Regions from separate parts of the Pseudoalteromonas sp. APC 3691 genome, predicted to be linked through region 2. Evidence: riboswitches for the same ligand, from Rfam matches in the RefSeq annotation. Region 2 holds a riboswitch; the other holds the start of a gene.
The links. A riboswitch is a leader RNA that binds a small molecule or an ion and turns the genes downstream of it on or off. The one in region 2 is predicted to bind lysine.
Positions count from the first base shown of each region.

Region 1: another riboswitch for lysine. It lies ahead of dapA (4-hydroxy-tetrahydrodipicolinate synthase); the one in region 2 lies ahead of lysC (lysine-sensitive aspartokinase 3).

Region 1 is NZ_JASDCB010000010.1:24,538-32,819, reverse strand. Features, by position in the region: gene QL998_RS05215 (2,3,4,5-tetrahydropyridine-2,6-dicarboxylate N-succinyltransferase) at 1-39, opposite strand, end outside; gene dapA (4-hydroxy-tetrahydrodipicolinate synthase) at 55-939, opposite strand; lysine riboswitch at 1,130-1,330, opposite strand; gene QL998_RS05205 (DNA-3-methyladenine glycosylase I) at 1,522-2,217, shown strand; gene QL998_RS05200 (protein adenylyltransferase SelO family protein) at 2,229-3,638, shown strand; gene QL998_RS05195 (OmpA family protein) at 4,030-5,088, shown strand; gene acnB (bifunctional aconitate hydratase 2/2-methylisocitrate dehydratase) at 5,383-7,980, shown strand; gene QL998_RS05185 (2OG-Fe dioxygenase family protein) at 8,181-8,282, shown strand, end outside.
Region 2 is NZ_JASDCB010000023.1:124-8,405, reverse strand. Features, by position in the region: gene QL998_RS09380 (DUF4136 domain-containing protein) at 1-336, opposite strand, end outside; gene QL998_RS09375 (ATPase) at 445-3,222, opposite strand; gene QL998_RS09370 (hypothetical protein) at 3,219-3,767, opposite strand; gene QL998_RS09365 (hypothetical protein) at 3,771-5,042, opposite strand; gene nhaD (sodium:proton antiporter NhaD) at 5,265-6,512, shown strand; lysine riboswitch at 6,614-6,786, shown strand; gene lysC (lysine-sensitive aspartokinase 3) at 6,862-8,253, shown strand.

The sequences.
Region 1 (8,282 bases), on a different contig from region 2:
GCCCGATTCTAAATTATTTAATAGTTCTAACCAGCTCATTATAAAAACCTGTATTTAATGCCAAGATAAAATGGTGTTGTTTGCAGTTGTGATGCAATCGGTTTGAGTTAACTCAAGGTGTGTTAAAGGTGGACGAAGTTGCGGGCTGCTTAAGCGGCCTTGTAAATGCATCAATACCTTTACGGGAATGGGATTTGCGACAGCAAATAGGCTATTAATGGCACTAGTCCACTGAGCAAATAAATTAGGATGTTGACCACTTAAACTGCGTTTAACAAACTCGTGAGTTTGTGCGGGCCATGCATTTGCAGCTACCGACACTAAGCCTTTTGCACCTGCTTGTGCAAAATAAGGCATTAGCGCATCGTCGCCACTAAAAATAGCTAAATTAGGCGCAGCTTGGCGGTAAGCTTCAAACTGAGCAATGCTGCCGCTCGCTTCTTTTAACGCCCATAAATTTTTATTGTTTTGTAAGTTTTGAATTGTTGCCGTTGGGATGCTAACAGCACTGCGCCCCGGTACGTTATAAAGCATACACGGGTGAGCGCTTGCATTAAGTAGGCTTTCAAACCAATGAGTTTGGCCTATAGCGCCGGGCTTTGCATAAAGGGGTGAGCCAAGTAAAAAGCTATGAATGGGTAGTGTATTACAATAGTTAACCCACTCAATTTGTTGCTTTAAGTTACTACCACCCACAGCAACCATTAATGGTACCGCTGGTTTTAGCTGGCATACGTGTTCAACAATGGCTTGCTGCTCTTCTTGCGTTAGCGCCAAGCCTTCGCCCGTACTACCAAGTAGTAGAATACCGTTATGTGCCGCTTCTTGCTCGCTAACCAGCTTAGTTAACGTGTTGTAGTCAACATCGCCGTGTTGATCAAATGGCGTAACGAGCGCGGTCCACAGTGAGTAGTCGTTTAAATTGAAGTTGTTGATCATCTCTCACGAACTTATAATTTGTACCAATTTTATTAAAAACGTGATCATTTTAGCGATAACTAATTTAATGTAATTGGTATTATTCGAAGAGTTAAAAAGCTTTATGGAAGGAGCCGCATTAACATCGTTCGAACTAATAATTCGAAGAGCGAATGGGCTTAAAATAATAGGGCGCACGGCCTTAATATTTAAGACCAGAAGCTCTCCACCAAACTAATAAGCTGCTTGTTATAAGCAGCTATTGGTGACAGTCGCTAGGGTTCAACCTAGTCGCCCGAAATAAACACTTCGCAAAAGTGATTACTTCTCGGCGTTAATTCCCCTCACGTATGCTCACTGGAGTTTGCGCTCCTAACATACGCTACCTGAATAACGCACCTCTTCTAGCCCTTTGCACCTGTTTATAGAGTAAAACTTACAAACCTGTGCAATTTAAATAGGGTAATTACGGCGATTAAAGCATTTTAGCCGTCTAGGTGTCAAGCGACTAAATACAGATTAATTCATCGAAAAGAGGGGTGGTTACGTATTAGGTGCTTTTCTCGTACACTAGCAATATAAGTAGTGAGGTATTTAATTAGTATGGAAAAATTTAGCGATATTTATAAGCGAGCGGTAGAGCGAAAAGGCTCTGAAAAAATGCTTAAGTTATTACTTGCAAAACCGCTATCTAAAAAACAACTAAGCACGTTAAGTGACGACGATTGGCTTGAAGAATTTACTCGAAAAGTATTTCAAAGCGGCTTTTATTGGTCAGTCATAAATAATAAGTGGGCAGGCTTTAGAGAGGTTTTTTGGGATTTTAGCGTTGATAAGTTATTAATGATGCCACCCGATATGCTGGAACAAAAAGCAACGGATGAGCGAATTGTTCGTAACTATAAAAAAGTAAAAACAATTACCGAAAATGCTTACATGATCCACGAAATAGCACAAGAACATGGCAGTTTTAGCCAGTTTGTCGCTAGTTGGCCAACAGACGATATTATTGGTTTATGGGCGTATTTAAAAAAGCATGGTTCGCGTTTAGGCGGAAATACAGGGCCTTATGCGCTACGAGCACTTGGTAAAGATACTTTTTTACTATCACGCGATGTAGAGAATTATTTGCGTGCTCATAAAATTATAGACGGCGGCTTACAAACCAAAAAATCACTGAGTGCAGCCCAAGCCTTTTTTAATGAAATGCAAAAGCAAAGTGGTTTAAGTATGCAAGAGCTAAGCTTAATTGTGGCCTATGGTGTAGGTGATAACCGCGTGGGTATAAGTCAGCAATAATAGGAATTACCATGAAATTAGTGCCAAGATACACAGATATTGCGGAAAACTTCGCGATTGAAGATTTCCCTGCAAGTGTTGCCTCCCCTCAGTTATTGCTGTGGAACGAGAGCTTAGCAAAACAGTTTAATATTAATGTCGCTGATGATTTACGTGCTAATACTTTTAGCGGTAATGAAAAGCAGGCGATTCCTGCAGTAGCACTTGGTTACTCTGGGCACCAATTTGGACATTTTTCACCACGTTTAGGTGACGGACGAGCCCACTTATTAGGGGCTGTTACTGACAATGAAAACCAGTTATGGGATATTCAATTGAAGGGCTCTGGCGCTACTCCTTATTCAAGAGGGGGTGATGGCCGTTGTGCACTTGGGCCCGCTATTCGTGAATACGTAATGAGCGAAGCAATGCATGCACTAGGCATTAAAACTACCCGATGTTTAGCGGTCGTTGGCAGCGGTGAAACGGTTTATCGTAACCCACCACAAGCAGGCGCAATAGTTACTCGTTTAGCAACCAGTCATATTCGCGTTGGCTCGTTTCAATATTTAGCGACGCAAGGCGATGTTGAAGGGCTTAAAAATTTAGCTGATTTAGCTATAGAGCGACATTATCCAGAAATAACCGACACAGGACCACAGCGCTATTTAGCATTTTTAGGCGCTGTGATTAAAAACCAAGTTAAGCTAGTTGTGAGCTGGATGCGTGTTGGCTTTATTCACGGAGTAATGAATACAGATAATACACTAGTTAGCGGAGAGACCATTGATTACGGTCCGTGTGCCATGATGAATAGCTTTGATTTTGATACCGTATTTAGCTCTATAGACAAACAAGGCCGCTATGCATTCGGTAATCAACCTAATATAGCTAACTGGAACTGCGCACGCTTGGCCGAGAGTTTAATACCACTTATTAATGATGATGACGAGCAGGCTGTTACGTTAATGACGCCATACATTAATAGCTTTGCTGAGCAATTTAATATTGAGTTTACTGCTATGTGGGAACAAAAACTGGGTTTAAATGAATCTAGCTGCAGTGATGGCGAGTTAATCGCAGAGTTGCTAACACTATTAAAAGATAACCAGCTCGATTACACCAATACCTTCGATGCGCTTACTGAATCCTTAAAAGAAGAAACAGTAATACCTGAGTCGCTAATTGAATGGAGAGCTAAGTGGGTAAGCTTAACCGACGATAATAGTTATGAAGTAATGAGAGCGGCAAATCCTCGTGTAATTCCTCGTAATCATGTGATCGAAAAAATAATTGCAGAGTATAATGCTGCAGGGTCTAGTGAGTTGCTACAGCGCTTTATGAGAATAGCGGATAACCCGTATTCTGATGATGAAAAGCTATCAGAGTTTCAGGCTGCACCGATAAATGATAATGATTACCAGACTTTTTGTGGTACTTAACTATTAGAAATCAATGTAACTACATGATTCAAAAGAGTCATTTTTCAACCAAATGTGAGCATATATGTTTGGGAATGCAAGATCAGGTGGTATTATGCGCCGAATTAAAGTGAGGCAATATTTCTGTGCATATACTAAGTGTATTTTATTTAATTGCTTTACATTCCTTGCTCAATACTAATCTACAAAAACTACTATACTTATTTTTCAATAAAGTTTTAATTTCGCCTATAGTAAGTGGTTGTGTGTTGTTACAGGGTATTGAAAAAAGTTATAAACTTTATTTTTCGTTAAGTATTGATTAACAAAGGCTCAGTTAGTCTATATAAAACTGATTGAGCTAGTATTGATTAGCTACAATTTATTAGTTGTTAAAAATGGGAAGAAAACAATGAAATTAAAATCACTTACAATCGCTATCGCGTTGGCTGCAACTAGCGCATCTACATTTGCTGCAGATAAAGAAGAAGGTTTCTACATTGGTGTGTTTGGTGATTACTACGACGCATCTTGGAAAAATTTAAACATGTACCAAGACTTAGAAGTTAATGAGTCTGCAAGTTGGGGTGCTGAAGTTGGTTACCGTTTCAGTGATTACTGGAGCGCACGCCTTGAGTATGCTGACATGGATTTTAACGCATTTTTAGCAGCTCCGATCCCAAATGGTAATCGTGACGATGTTGATGGCGAACGTTACGGTATTGATGCTCTTTACCACTTTGGTGGCGGCCCTTTCTACGGTTTATTCGGTGTTAAGGAAATGCAAGTAGCTACAGATAATACGTTCTTAAATGCAGGTGTTGGTTACCAACATTTCATTACAGATGGCTTATTTGTTAACGCTGAAACATCTGTATACCAAGGTCTTGACCGTGGTTACACTGACGTAGGTGCTAAATTAGGTATTAACTACTTATTTGGTCAGAACTCTTCGCCAGCAGAGCCAGTTCAGGCTGCTCCAGAACCTGTTGCTGCAGCTCCATCAGACAGTGATAACGATGGTGTTATTGACGCTAACGACGAGTGTGCTAACACTCCAATGGTAGATGCTGTTGATGCTAAAGGTTGTACTGTATACGAAGATAAAGAAGTAACTGTAAAGTTATTAGTGACTTTCCCTCATGACGTTGCTGATGTACCAAATAAATTCTTCGATGATATCAAGCAAGTTGCTAATTTCATGAAAGAGAACAGTGAAGTAACTGTAGTATTAGAAGGTCATGCTTCTGCTCCTGGTGATGCAACTTATAACCAATCGCTTTCTGAAAAGCGTGCTAAAGATGTAGCAGCTGAATTATCGAAAGACGGTATTAAAAAATCACGTATTTCTACTATGGGTTACGGCGAAACACGCCTTAAGAACCCAGCAAACACACGTGCTGCAAACGCAGAAAACCGTCGTGTTGAAGCGCAATTGACTACAGTAGAGAAAGTAAAAGTTAAGCGTTAATAGTTATTTATCTATGAAAAACCCAGCTTCGGCTGGGTTTTTTTATGTGTGTATTAAAGTGAGCATATTTATAAACAGTAATGATTCTTACTTAACAAGTATTCATGAAAATAGTTTTTACCACAACCACTATTCATAGTATTTATAATCGGTATAATCAGTTGCGCAACTGGATGGATTTTCATCTATCCATAAAAGCTTTATAATTACGCGTTAGAATACTATAAGTATTGGGTAACTTATTCGCGCCCAAAGCGCTACCGGATACTTTCACGTCACCAAGAGGGCAATATTGTGCTACAAGAATATCGTAAACACGTAGAAGAACGTGCCGCGTTAGGTATCGTACCAGCGCCATTAGATGCTCAGCAAACTGCTGATCTTATTGAATTAATAAAAAACCCACCTGCAGGTGAAGAAGAATTCATTTTAGATTTGTTCATTCAGCGTATACCAGCTGGTGTTGATGATGCTGCTTATATTAAAGCGGGATTTTTAGCAGCTGTAGCTAAAGGTGAAGCTAATTCTCCACTTGTTTCTAAAGAAAAAGCGGCAGAATTATTAGGTACAATGCTGGGCGGTTACAATATCGCGCCAATGATTGACCTACTTGATGACGAAACACTTGCACCAATCGTAGTTAAAGGCCTTTCAAATACATTACTTATGTTTGATGCGTTCTACGATGTTGAAGAAAAAGCAAAAGCGGGTAATACATTCGCTAAGCAAATTATTGAGTCTTGGGCAAATGCGCAGTGGTTTACTAATAAACCAGCTGTTGCTGAAAAGATCTCAGTTACTGTATTTAAAGTAACTGGCGAGACAAATACTGATGACTTATCACCAGCACCAGATGCATGGTCTCGTCCAGATATCCCACTTCATGCTTTAGCAATGCTAAAAATTGAACGTGACGGAATTACACCAGACAAGCCAGGCGAAGTAGGTCCAATCTCTCAGCTTGAAGAATTAAAAACTAAAGGCTTACCACTTGCATATGTAGGTGACGTTGTTGGTACTGGTTCTTCTCGTAAGTCTGCAACTAACTCTGTACTTTGGTTCATGGGCGATGATATCCCGTTCGTACCAAACAAGCGTGTTGGCGGTGTATGTCTAGGTAATAAAATTGCTCCAATCTTCTTCAATACAATGGAAGATTCAGGTGCATTACCAATCGAATTAAATGTTGATGAGCTTAACATGGGTGAGCAAATCGATATTTACCCGTACGAAGGTGTTGTTAAGAGCCACGGTACTGACAAAGTAATCTCAACTTTTGAACTTAAATCTGATGTAATTTTAGATGAAGTTCGTGCTGGTGGTCGTATTCCACTAATTATCGGTCGTGGTTTAACTGATAAAGCGCGTACATCTCTTGGCTTAGGCGCAACTGATATATTTAAGGTACCAACAGCAACAGAAGTTTCTGATAAAGGCTTCACACTAGCGCAAAAAATGGTTGGTAAAGCATGTAACGTTGCAGGTATTCGCCCAGGTCAGTACTGTGAGCCTAAAATGACAACTGTTGGTTCGCAAGATACAACAGGTCCTATGACACGTGATGAACTTAAAGATTTAGCATGTTTAGGTTTCTCTGCAGATTTAACAATGCAGTCATTCTGTCATACATCAGCTTATCCTAAGCCTATCGATGTAAGCACTCACCATACGCTTCCTGATTTCATCATGAACCGTGGCGGTGTTTCACTTCGTCCAGGTGATGGTATTATTCACTCGTGGTTAAACCGTATGTTATTACCAGATACCGTAGGTACTGGTGGTGATTCACATACACGTTTCCCATTAGGTATTTCATTCCCAGCAGGTTCGGGTGCAGTTGCATTCGCAGCAGCAACGGGTGTTATGCCACTTGATATGCCAGAATCTATTTTGGTTCGTTTTAAAGGCGAAATGCAACCAGGTATCACGTTACGTGACCTTGTTCATGCAATCCCTTACTACGGTATCAAACAAGGTTTATTAACAGTTGAGAAAAAAGGTAAAATTAACGAATTCTCTGGTCGCGTACTAGAAATTGAAGGCGTTGAGCACCTAACTGTTGAGCAAGCGTTCGAACTATCAGATGCATCTGCAGAGCGTTCTGCTGCTGGTTGTACTGTTAAGTTATCTAAAGAGTCTATCTCTGAGTACCTTGAGTCTAACATTGTTATGCTTAAGTGGATGATTTCTGAAGGTTACGGCGATGTACGTACGATTGAACGTCGTATTACTGCAATGCAAGATTGGTTAGCTAACCCAGAACTAATGGAAGCTGACGCTGATGCAGAGTACAAGCATATCGTTGAAATTGATTTAGCTGAGATTAAAGAGCCAGTTCTTTGTGCTCCAAATGACCCAGATGATGCGCGTCTTCTTTCTGATGTTGCTGGCGAGAAAATTGATGAAGTATTCATCGGTTCTTGTATGACTAACATTGGTCACTTCCGTGCTGCTGGTAAGTTGCTTGATGGCTTTAAAGGTCAACTTCCTACTCAGCTTTGGGTTGCTCCACCTACTAAGATGGACAAAGATCAACTTACAGAAGAAGGTTACTACGGTATTTTTGGTCGTGTTGGCGCACGTATCGAAACTCCAGGTTGTTCACTATGTATGGGTAACCAAGCACGTGTTGCAGATAAAGCAACGGTTGTGTCTACCTCTACACGTAACTTCCCTAACCGTTTAGGTAATGGCGCGAACGTATTCTTAGCATCATCTGAGCTTGCTGCAATTGCTGCAATCATAGGTAGACTACCTACAGCTGCTGAGTACCAAGAATATGCAGCGAAGATCAATGCAACGGCTTCAGATACATACCGTTACTTGAACTTCCACCGTATGCCTGCTTACACTAAAAAAGCAGACAACGTGATTATTCAACAAGCTGTATAATTTTTAGAGTTTGTTTAAAAACCCGCTTAGGCGGGTTTTTTATTGGCTAAAATAAATATTAGATAGTTCATGCTTCTTTTTTTATATTATTGTATTAAATCTAGTCTCAAGTTACTTTTAAAGTAATTAATAGCGCAAAAATTCCTATAAAAATGCATTAAAATCCTCATCAATATTCTCATTATTTTAGGCGAGATTTTATGACAGCATTAAACAACCAGAATTTACTGCAACTACGTTTTGTTAACCAAGCAAATATTGATTTGATTAAGCCTTCTTTTGATAACCTGCCTGCTAATCCT
Region 2 (8,282 bases):
ATAACCCCAATGCGGGCGGTAGTTTACATTAAATGTATCTACTTCAAGCTCTTTATCAACCGATGCATGATAGTTAACAAGTACATCAGCATCTGCTGCATCAACTAAGCTCATACCTAGTGTTTGGCTCAGCTCAGCGTTAACGGCAGTGCGAACACGTTTTTCCATTAGGCCATTAATTTGGTAGTTATTTGTGTCTTTAGTTAGGCTGGCGTTTTCTACCCAAGCAAATGTTTTAAAATTACTAAAGTTGGCTGATTTATCGTAATCCCAATCAGGGGTTTGTGTACAGGCTGTAAGAAGTGCTAGCGCTGCAACAATAAGTATATTTTTCATTACGTTTGCTCCAATAAAATGCATTAATTCAAAATAACACACATAGTTTAAATGTGTATTATTTAAACGTCCTAAATATTAGTCTAATAGTCGAGCCTTAACGGCCAATTAATTGTGTTCAACTTCAATCCAATCTTTTTCATCTACCCAGTTTTGTGCACCGTCTTTTACCGAGCGAATAGGCACAATGTAGTCACAACTTATTTGCGGCTTAACTGAGGCAAATATAGGCACAAAGCCAAAGCTTAGTGCGGTTTCTATAATCGCTTTTTGATTTTGTGGGTCAATGTCGGCCGCTTCATCTATATAAATTGGTATACGGTATAGGTTTTGTTCCTGATCGCTTAATAAGTAACGAATAAACAACATGCCACATAATAACTTAATCGTAATACGTGTGCCGTTTGAACCCGCCGAATCTATTTTTTCAAAGTGTTCGGTTTCACCTGCGCGGTTAACTACTTCAAATCGAATATCAAATAAATCGGTAAGTGTTAAGCCCGCTTTATCTGATGCGAGTTTAATTAAGTGATCTTTTGCTTCGTTTACCGCACTTTCGCTGTACGGTTCTTGGCTAAGTAAATCAAGCGTGTCACCTTGCTCAAACTGATGCGACGTGCTGATAATGGTATCTATACTATCAACCAGCATTTTGCGCGGTATTACGTTAATTTTAAACGCTTGCAGGTTTGAAATACGGTGCTGGCTTATGCCTTTATTAAAGCTGTTCATTTCGCGGCGAAGGCGGTCTAAATCTTCTCGCAAGCCTTTAATAGTTGCAGCCACTTCGGTAAGCGCAACGCGTGCTTGGCGTTCAACAGCATCGCGTTCGTTATCAATATTATGAAAGGCGCTTATTAGCTTTTGGTATTTAGTATATTCGTCGTTTTCGTTGTCGAATTTAGTAATACCCGCATTATATACATGCAAATAGGTATTACGTACGTTTATGTCAAAATTACGCAGCTCTTGGCAGTCTTTATTAAAGTGATGAACAAGGTCGCTTAAGTTATCAAAGTCGACTGTAATATCAATCATATACGGGGTTACTTTACCGCTGTATAAATCAAGCGTGTGGTCAATTCGCTCGCTCTTAACTTGGCGTAAGCGCTCAGTTTGGCGATTAATTTGCTCTTGTTTCGATTTAATTAACGAGCGGCGATCGGCAATTGAGCCACTATTTTTTTGAATATCTTGCAGGTAGTCGTCAATTTGTTCGCGCTCAGCTAATAACTGCTCTTTTAGCATGGCTTGCGCTTCAACCGATTGCTGCATTACATCAAACTGCTCTAAGCGTTTTAGGGCGCTTTCTGCGCTCATAAGCTCATCGTATAACGCGTCTTTTTCTTTTTGCTTGTCGGCAACGTTTGCAGCAACATCGCGTTGTTGTTTAAACTCTTTAAGTGAATGCTCAAGTGCACTGAGCTGAGCGGTTAATTGCTCTTTGTTTTCGCCGCTTTGCATTTGCACAGGCGAGAGCTTTTTAAGCTTAATGCTCGCACCTGGTAGCGTTAATACGCCGCCTTTAACGTTTTCACTTAATAGCGATAAAAATTCCCCAAACGCGTCTTCGTCATCAATGGTTATATCGCCATTAGTGGTGGTTGCAAACGAGAGAATATCTGGGTTTAAAATGCGCGATATTTCTTCTACTTCTTTTAACGAGAGGTCTTCGCGCATGCGGGTAAACAAATTAAATTCAAGATTTTTAAGTTGCAGCTTTAAGCTCTTAATTTGTTTTTGTGTTTCGCTGATGCGGTAGTCAAGCGTGTGTAGGCTTTGCCCTTGTGCGCTGGTTATAGAGTGCGAAAGCGACTCGTAATCTTGCTTTAATTGAGTCAGGCTGGTTTTAAGCGTGGCTTTATTTACCAGTTCAAACTCGCTTTTAAGCGCATCGTAATCTAAAAACCACTGCTCAATTTGAGTTTGTCTGCGCTCTATATCACGCGATTGCTGTACGTATAGGCTTTGTTTTTGCTCAAACTCGTGTTTTTCGTGCTCTATATCTTCAAGGGCTATGGCAAGCTCAGAGAGTTGCGACTCTTGATAAGTGTCAAAATCAATCAGTGCTTGGTCAATTTTAGGCGCATACGCCGCTAATTTACCTTTAAGCACGGTTTGGTTTTCAAGCATTGATTCAAGCGCGGCTATTGGCTCTTGCATTGACTCAAGGGCTTTTAATTCGCGTTTTGAGCGGTTTACTTTATCAAATGAGCGACGCCATACTTCATAAAAGTCGACTTTAGAGTTCGACATATGGCGTTCAAACACGCGTAGCATAAAGCGTTTTACGTCGCTTGCGCCTAATTTGTGTAAGTTAAGAATACGTCTAAATATTTCTTTATAAATAGAAGAGTCTTGTACATTATTTAGCGGGATCATTTTTAGGTTAATGTCGCCGTCAAAAGCCGTTGCGCCGCCAGTCAACAGCGCGTTGAGCTCTTGTGCTTTAAGCTCAATAGGGTTGTAGTTAAGCGATTTTAAATGGTTGAACAGCTTGGTAAATTTAATAATAGTTTTACCTTGCGTGTACTGCTCTAAATCAAGCTTTCCTTGATAACAAAAGTACTGATGCGCGTAACCGGCAATTTTACCAAGGCCTGCCACGCCTATTACTACCGAGCCATGAGGCAAGTTAGCTTCTAGTAAAATGTACGACTGATCGGATGAAAAATAAAACTTACGGGTTTCATCTAAATCGTGTCCGTCCCATTCTGTTAAGCGTAAATCGTTAATAAGCGGAAACTGCAGGGCGTTAATAACCGAGCTTTTACCGGTGTTATTAGGCGCGCAAATAGAGCTGCTTTTATCAAGCGGGATCACACATTTTGCATAGCCTGCGGTGTTAAGTAGGGCGAGTTTGCTTAGTCCGTATAGATTTTTCATTCCTCGTCCTCTGTAATGTAGGTTTCTTCGTTTACTTCCATGAGTGCATCTATGTAGCGGTGAATTGGTGCTTGTAGCATAAAGCCGCCTTCTACTTCACGGGCTAAACCTAAGCGCACCATGCGCAGGTAAACATCTTTACGCAAATCCGATCCCGAAAATATCTCAAGCTGATCAAACAAATGTTTGTTAATTTGCACCAGCGTTTGCATAAGCTCTAAATCGTTTACGTCGTCAAACAATGCGCGCATTGGATCTTTACCCGTATTGGCGTAGTGCTCAATTAAAATGTAAATGGTGAGTGCGATAGCGCGAGATATTTTGCCCATATTGGGTGTGCTTTCGTCGCTACCAAAATAATAAAAGCCACGGCTGTCGTGTTTTAAATCGTTACCTAAAGCGGTAAATAGGGCGGTGTAGTCTTCTATGTGTTGGTCAAGCTCTTGCCACATTACGTTGTCTTGCTCGCAAATGTGATAACCCGCTACTAATTTTTTATTAATGGCTTGTAGATGGGTTAGCTCGTCTAAATTTATGTGTGTCATGGTTTATTTACCTGCCTTTGGATCTGGCTGAGGCTCTGAATTAAATGGATATAAAGAAAAGTGCTGACCGGCAATTTTTACGCGGGCTTTTTCATCGCTTTGAATTATTTTAATATCGCTGTCGCTGACTAATTTTTGATACAAAAATAGCATTTCGTCAGCATCGAGATCTGGGTAGCTTTCGTCTAAAAATTGCAGCAAGGGCTGCGGCTTTTTGCGTTTTTTATTAAAGCGCTTAGCAAAGCTGGTTTTAACATCGTTGTAGTCAGGAATATTAGGCGTAACAAATGCAGGCACGTCTTGCTGGTCAGGCAATTGGTATTCTTCGTGTTCAAATTCAACCAAGCTTGCCATGTAAGCCACAATATGGCGTTGCTGACCAAGCGAATATCGCTGCGCGTCGCTTACAAAATGTGGTTGCACAGCACTTAGCATATTGTCTACGCCATTTTTACGTACAAGCCCAAGTACTTTGGCTGCTTGGCGAGTAATTAAGTTATTACGGCGTAGCTCCTCGCGCAGTGGCATAAGCATATCGGCACTTTTACGTAAGCTTTCTCGGCCCATTAAATGCATTTCGAGTATACGGGTACGTAATTGCTCCAGCATACGTTTGTCGTTATACGCTTTACCTGAGCGCTCAATGTGCAGTATTTGCTTACTTATTTGCTCTTCAATGAGGGTAAAACATGCATGAAACTCACCACGAATATCAACCATTTCAAGCATTGGCTCTATGTATTCGTCAAAGGCTTCTATTACCGCTTTATAACGCTTTTGCAGCGATTGCACTGCATTATTTGATTTGGCTTGTTCAACAATATTTAAAATAGCGTTTTCGTTGTGCGTATAGAGCTTCATTATTTTACGCACCCGATCATCCATAATGCGGCTGTAGCGTCGTAAGTCGTCAAAGTCTTCTATTTCGCCAGCGTTATTTAGGCGGTTACCTAAACGAGCAAGGTCATCTACTAATACGCTAATTTCTTGCGCTAAACCTAAATGCTCTTCTTGCAGTAAAAAAGTAGCAAAATCAGCAATAGCACGATTTATTTCAAGCTGAGAGGATTTAGCCAGTGGAATTAAAATATCTTGGTTTAACAAACGATTTGTTTCTTTATAAATGCGTTCGTTTGACCACGTAGGCTGCTTTTGCTTAATCGCGTTTTGTACGTCTTTTAGGCTAAAGTCAGCCATTTTAAAACGTTTAAATAATAGCGCTAATACACCCCAATGTTCGGTTATGGTGTTTAGCAGCTTTTTAGCTGGGATCATAAGGGGTTACAACATCCTAGTATTTTATTATTGAGTTCTTTTAGAAGACTCATTATTACGTATTTTTAATTAATCTTGTTTGTATATAGTATTCGTTTTTAAGACCATTTAATAATAGTTTTTGCATAGAGGCAGTGCTAAAATTCGCGCCGAAAATAGGCACATGAAATGGAATGTTATTTGTGTGTTCTTTAAAACTATATCAAAGGTTGTTTAACTACCATGGTTTCCTCGATTATTCTAACCCTGATAGCGATTGCATTTTTACTGATCGTTATAGAAGATATAATCCATGTCAATAAAGCTAAAACCACGCTGTTTTTTGGTACGCTTTGCTGGATTCTTCTTTTTATATACCCCCTACACGGGCAAAGCCCCGATACGATTCAACATCTTTTAAATGAAAATATTTTAGAAATTGCCTCGCTATGGCTATTTTTAATGGCTGCAATGACCTTTGTCGCGTATTTAAATTCAAAGGGGTTTATAGAAAATATTGTGCACCGTGTTATGCCAAAAAGTATTAGCGAAAAAAAGCTCATGTTTTTGGTGGGTGGTTTTGCGTTTTTGTTTTCGTCGATTTCAGATAACGTAACAGCGACGCTTATATCGCTTGCGGTTGTTATGTCGTTAAAGCTTGAACCTAAAAAACTCATTAAATACGCCACGCTTATTGTGTTTGGAGTTAACTCAGGTGGGGTATCGCTAATAACAGGTGACGTAACCACACTAATGATATTTTTAGATGGCAAAGTAACCATTGCTCATTTATTACTACTTATAGCGCCAGCACTTGCAAGCGTTATGCTGCTTGCTGCGTTACTGTCTATAGGTATGAAAGGGCGTGTTGAGTTTGCTAGTGCAGGTAAAACCCGCATTGAAAAAACCGACATAACCATTGCTGTTATATTTTTATCTACCGTAGTGAGCACACTTACGCTGAGTGTAATTTACAGCGTACCGCCTCTATTAACCTTTTTGTTTGGCTTATCAGTGATGTTTTTAGTGGCGCAATTTTTAATGCGTAAAAAAGACATAAACAAAGACATAATCGATTTTGTTCGCGATATAGAATACGACACATTATTGTTTTTTGTAGGCGTACTTTTACTTGTAGGTGCACTTAAAGAAATTGGTATGTTGAGTAAATTTACCGATCTATACACGGTAATGGCACCAGAATACGCAAACTACTTAATGGGCATATTATCAGCTGGGGTCGATAACGTACCGCTTACCGCTGCATTATTAAAAGCCAATATAGTAATGAGCCAACAACATTGGTTGTCGTTTACGTATGCAACGGGTGTGGGCGGTTCAATGCTTATTATTGGTTCGGCTGCGGGCATTATTGCCATGAGTAAAGTTAAAGCGCTTACCTTTATGAGCTACTTGCGTTTATCGCTGCATTTATTAATTTGTTACACGGTTGGATATGCGGGCTCGTATTACATGGGCAGTTTTATTTAACTCATAAATTATTAAATGCTTGACAGCTAGACGTCTAAACGATAACTTTCAAAGCCCCGCTACTTAGTGGGGTTTTGTTTTATTAGCCACTGGTTAATAAAGCATTCAGAAGAGGTGCGATACTTAGGTACTTAATGTTAGGCGACGAAAGCCGATGATCATTAAGGAGGGAAGTACTCGCCGAGGAAAATAATGGTACGTCGTCATTGTTTTTCGGTTTATGGGGCTGAATCCTCAAAACTGTCACCAATATAGGTGGAGAGCTTCTGGCAGTGGACTTATCTTCAAGCATTCCTTTGCCAAGTTCTTCTTGTTTTATTGCGGTTTGGATACCGCGAAAGGAGACTAAATGACTACCCAATCAGTGCCACAAACAGTATCAGGCGCAAAATCAGATTACATCGTTGCCAAATTTGGTGGAACAAGTGTTGCAAATTTTGAAGCGATGAGTCGCTGTAGCGAAATTATTGTTGCAGATAAAAGCGTACGTATTGTTGCCGTGAGCGCCAGTGCCGGCGTAACTAATCACTTAGTTGCACTGTGTAAATCAAGCATTACTCCTAGTGAGCGCCAAGAACACATAAATGGCGTGCTTGCTATTCAACAAACTATTTTAGATGAATTATCGCTAGATGCCGATTTAGCGGTTGGCTTTAACGAAACCCTAAAAGCATTTCAAACATTGGCTCAAGAGCCACTAACAACCGATCAGCAACACGACGAGCTACTTAGCTTTGGTGAGCGTTTATCGTCGTATTTGTTTGCTCAGGTACTGCGTTTACAAGGTTTAAATGCCGATCGCTTTGATGTGCGCAAGGTGCTTAAAACCGACAGCCAATTTGGTAAAGCAACGCCCAATGTTGCAGCCACAGCGCAAGCTGCTAAAGAACATTTAATTCCGTTATTAGACGCTCAAGTCATTGTGACTCAGGGGTTTATTGGCAGTGACGAATACGGCCAAACCACAACGCTTGGACGTGGTGGTTCTGATTACAGCGCTGCATTACTAGCTGAAGCAATCAATGCTAAAAGCGTGCATATTTGGACCGACGTAGTGGGCATTTTTAGCACCGACCCGCGTTTGTGCGCAAAAGCGACGCCTATTGCACGCTTAAGTTTTGACGAAGCCGCTGAAATGGCAACCTTTGGCGCAAAAGTATTACACCCAGCAACTATTTTACCAGCGAGCCGTAGCCACATTAACGTGTTTGTAGGTTCTAGCCGCGAGCCAGAGCGTGGCGGTACGTGGATTGAGCGCGAAAAATCGCAGCAACCAGGTATACGCGCAGTAACGCAACGTAAAAACCAAATATTGCTTACGCTTAAAAGCCCAGAAATGCTACTAGCAAGCGGCTTTTTAGCACGCGTATTTACACTATTAAGTGAATACAATATATCGGTAGATTTGGTAACTACATCAGAAATCAGTGTGGCTATAACGCTTGATAACGCGCAAAACGCCTCGCGCCCAGAGCTTGATCAAAAATGCCTAGATAAGCTTGCAGAATTTTGCCATGTTTCGGTAGAAAACAACCTAACATTGGTGGCACTTATTGGCTCTGAGATTCAATTACGCCAACACGAAATGAACTTAATGAGTGTACTAAAAGACTTTAATATTCGATTAATTTGTCACGGTGCAAGTAAACACAACTTGTGCTTTTTAGTAGAGCAAACTGAGTCAGATAACGTAGTACAGTCTATCCATAGCCGTTTATTAGAAAACGATTTTGCTGCGTAAATAACCGTTATTCAGGAAGATTAACTAGG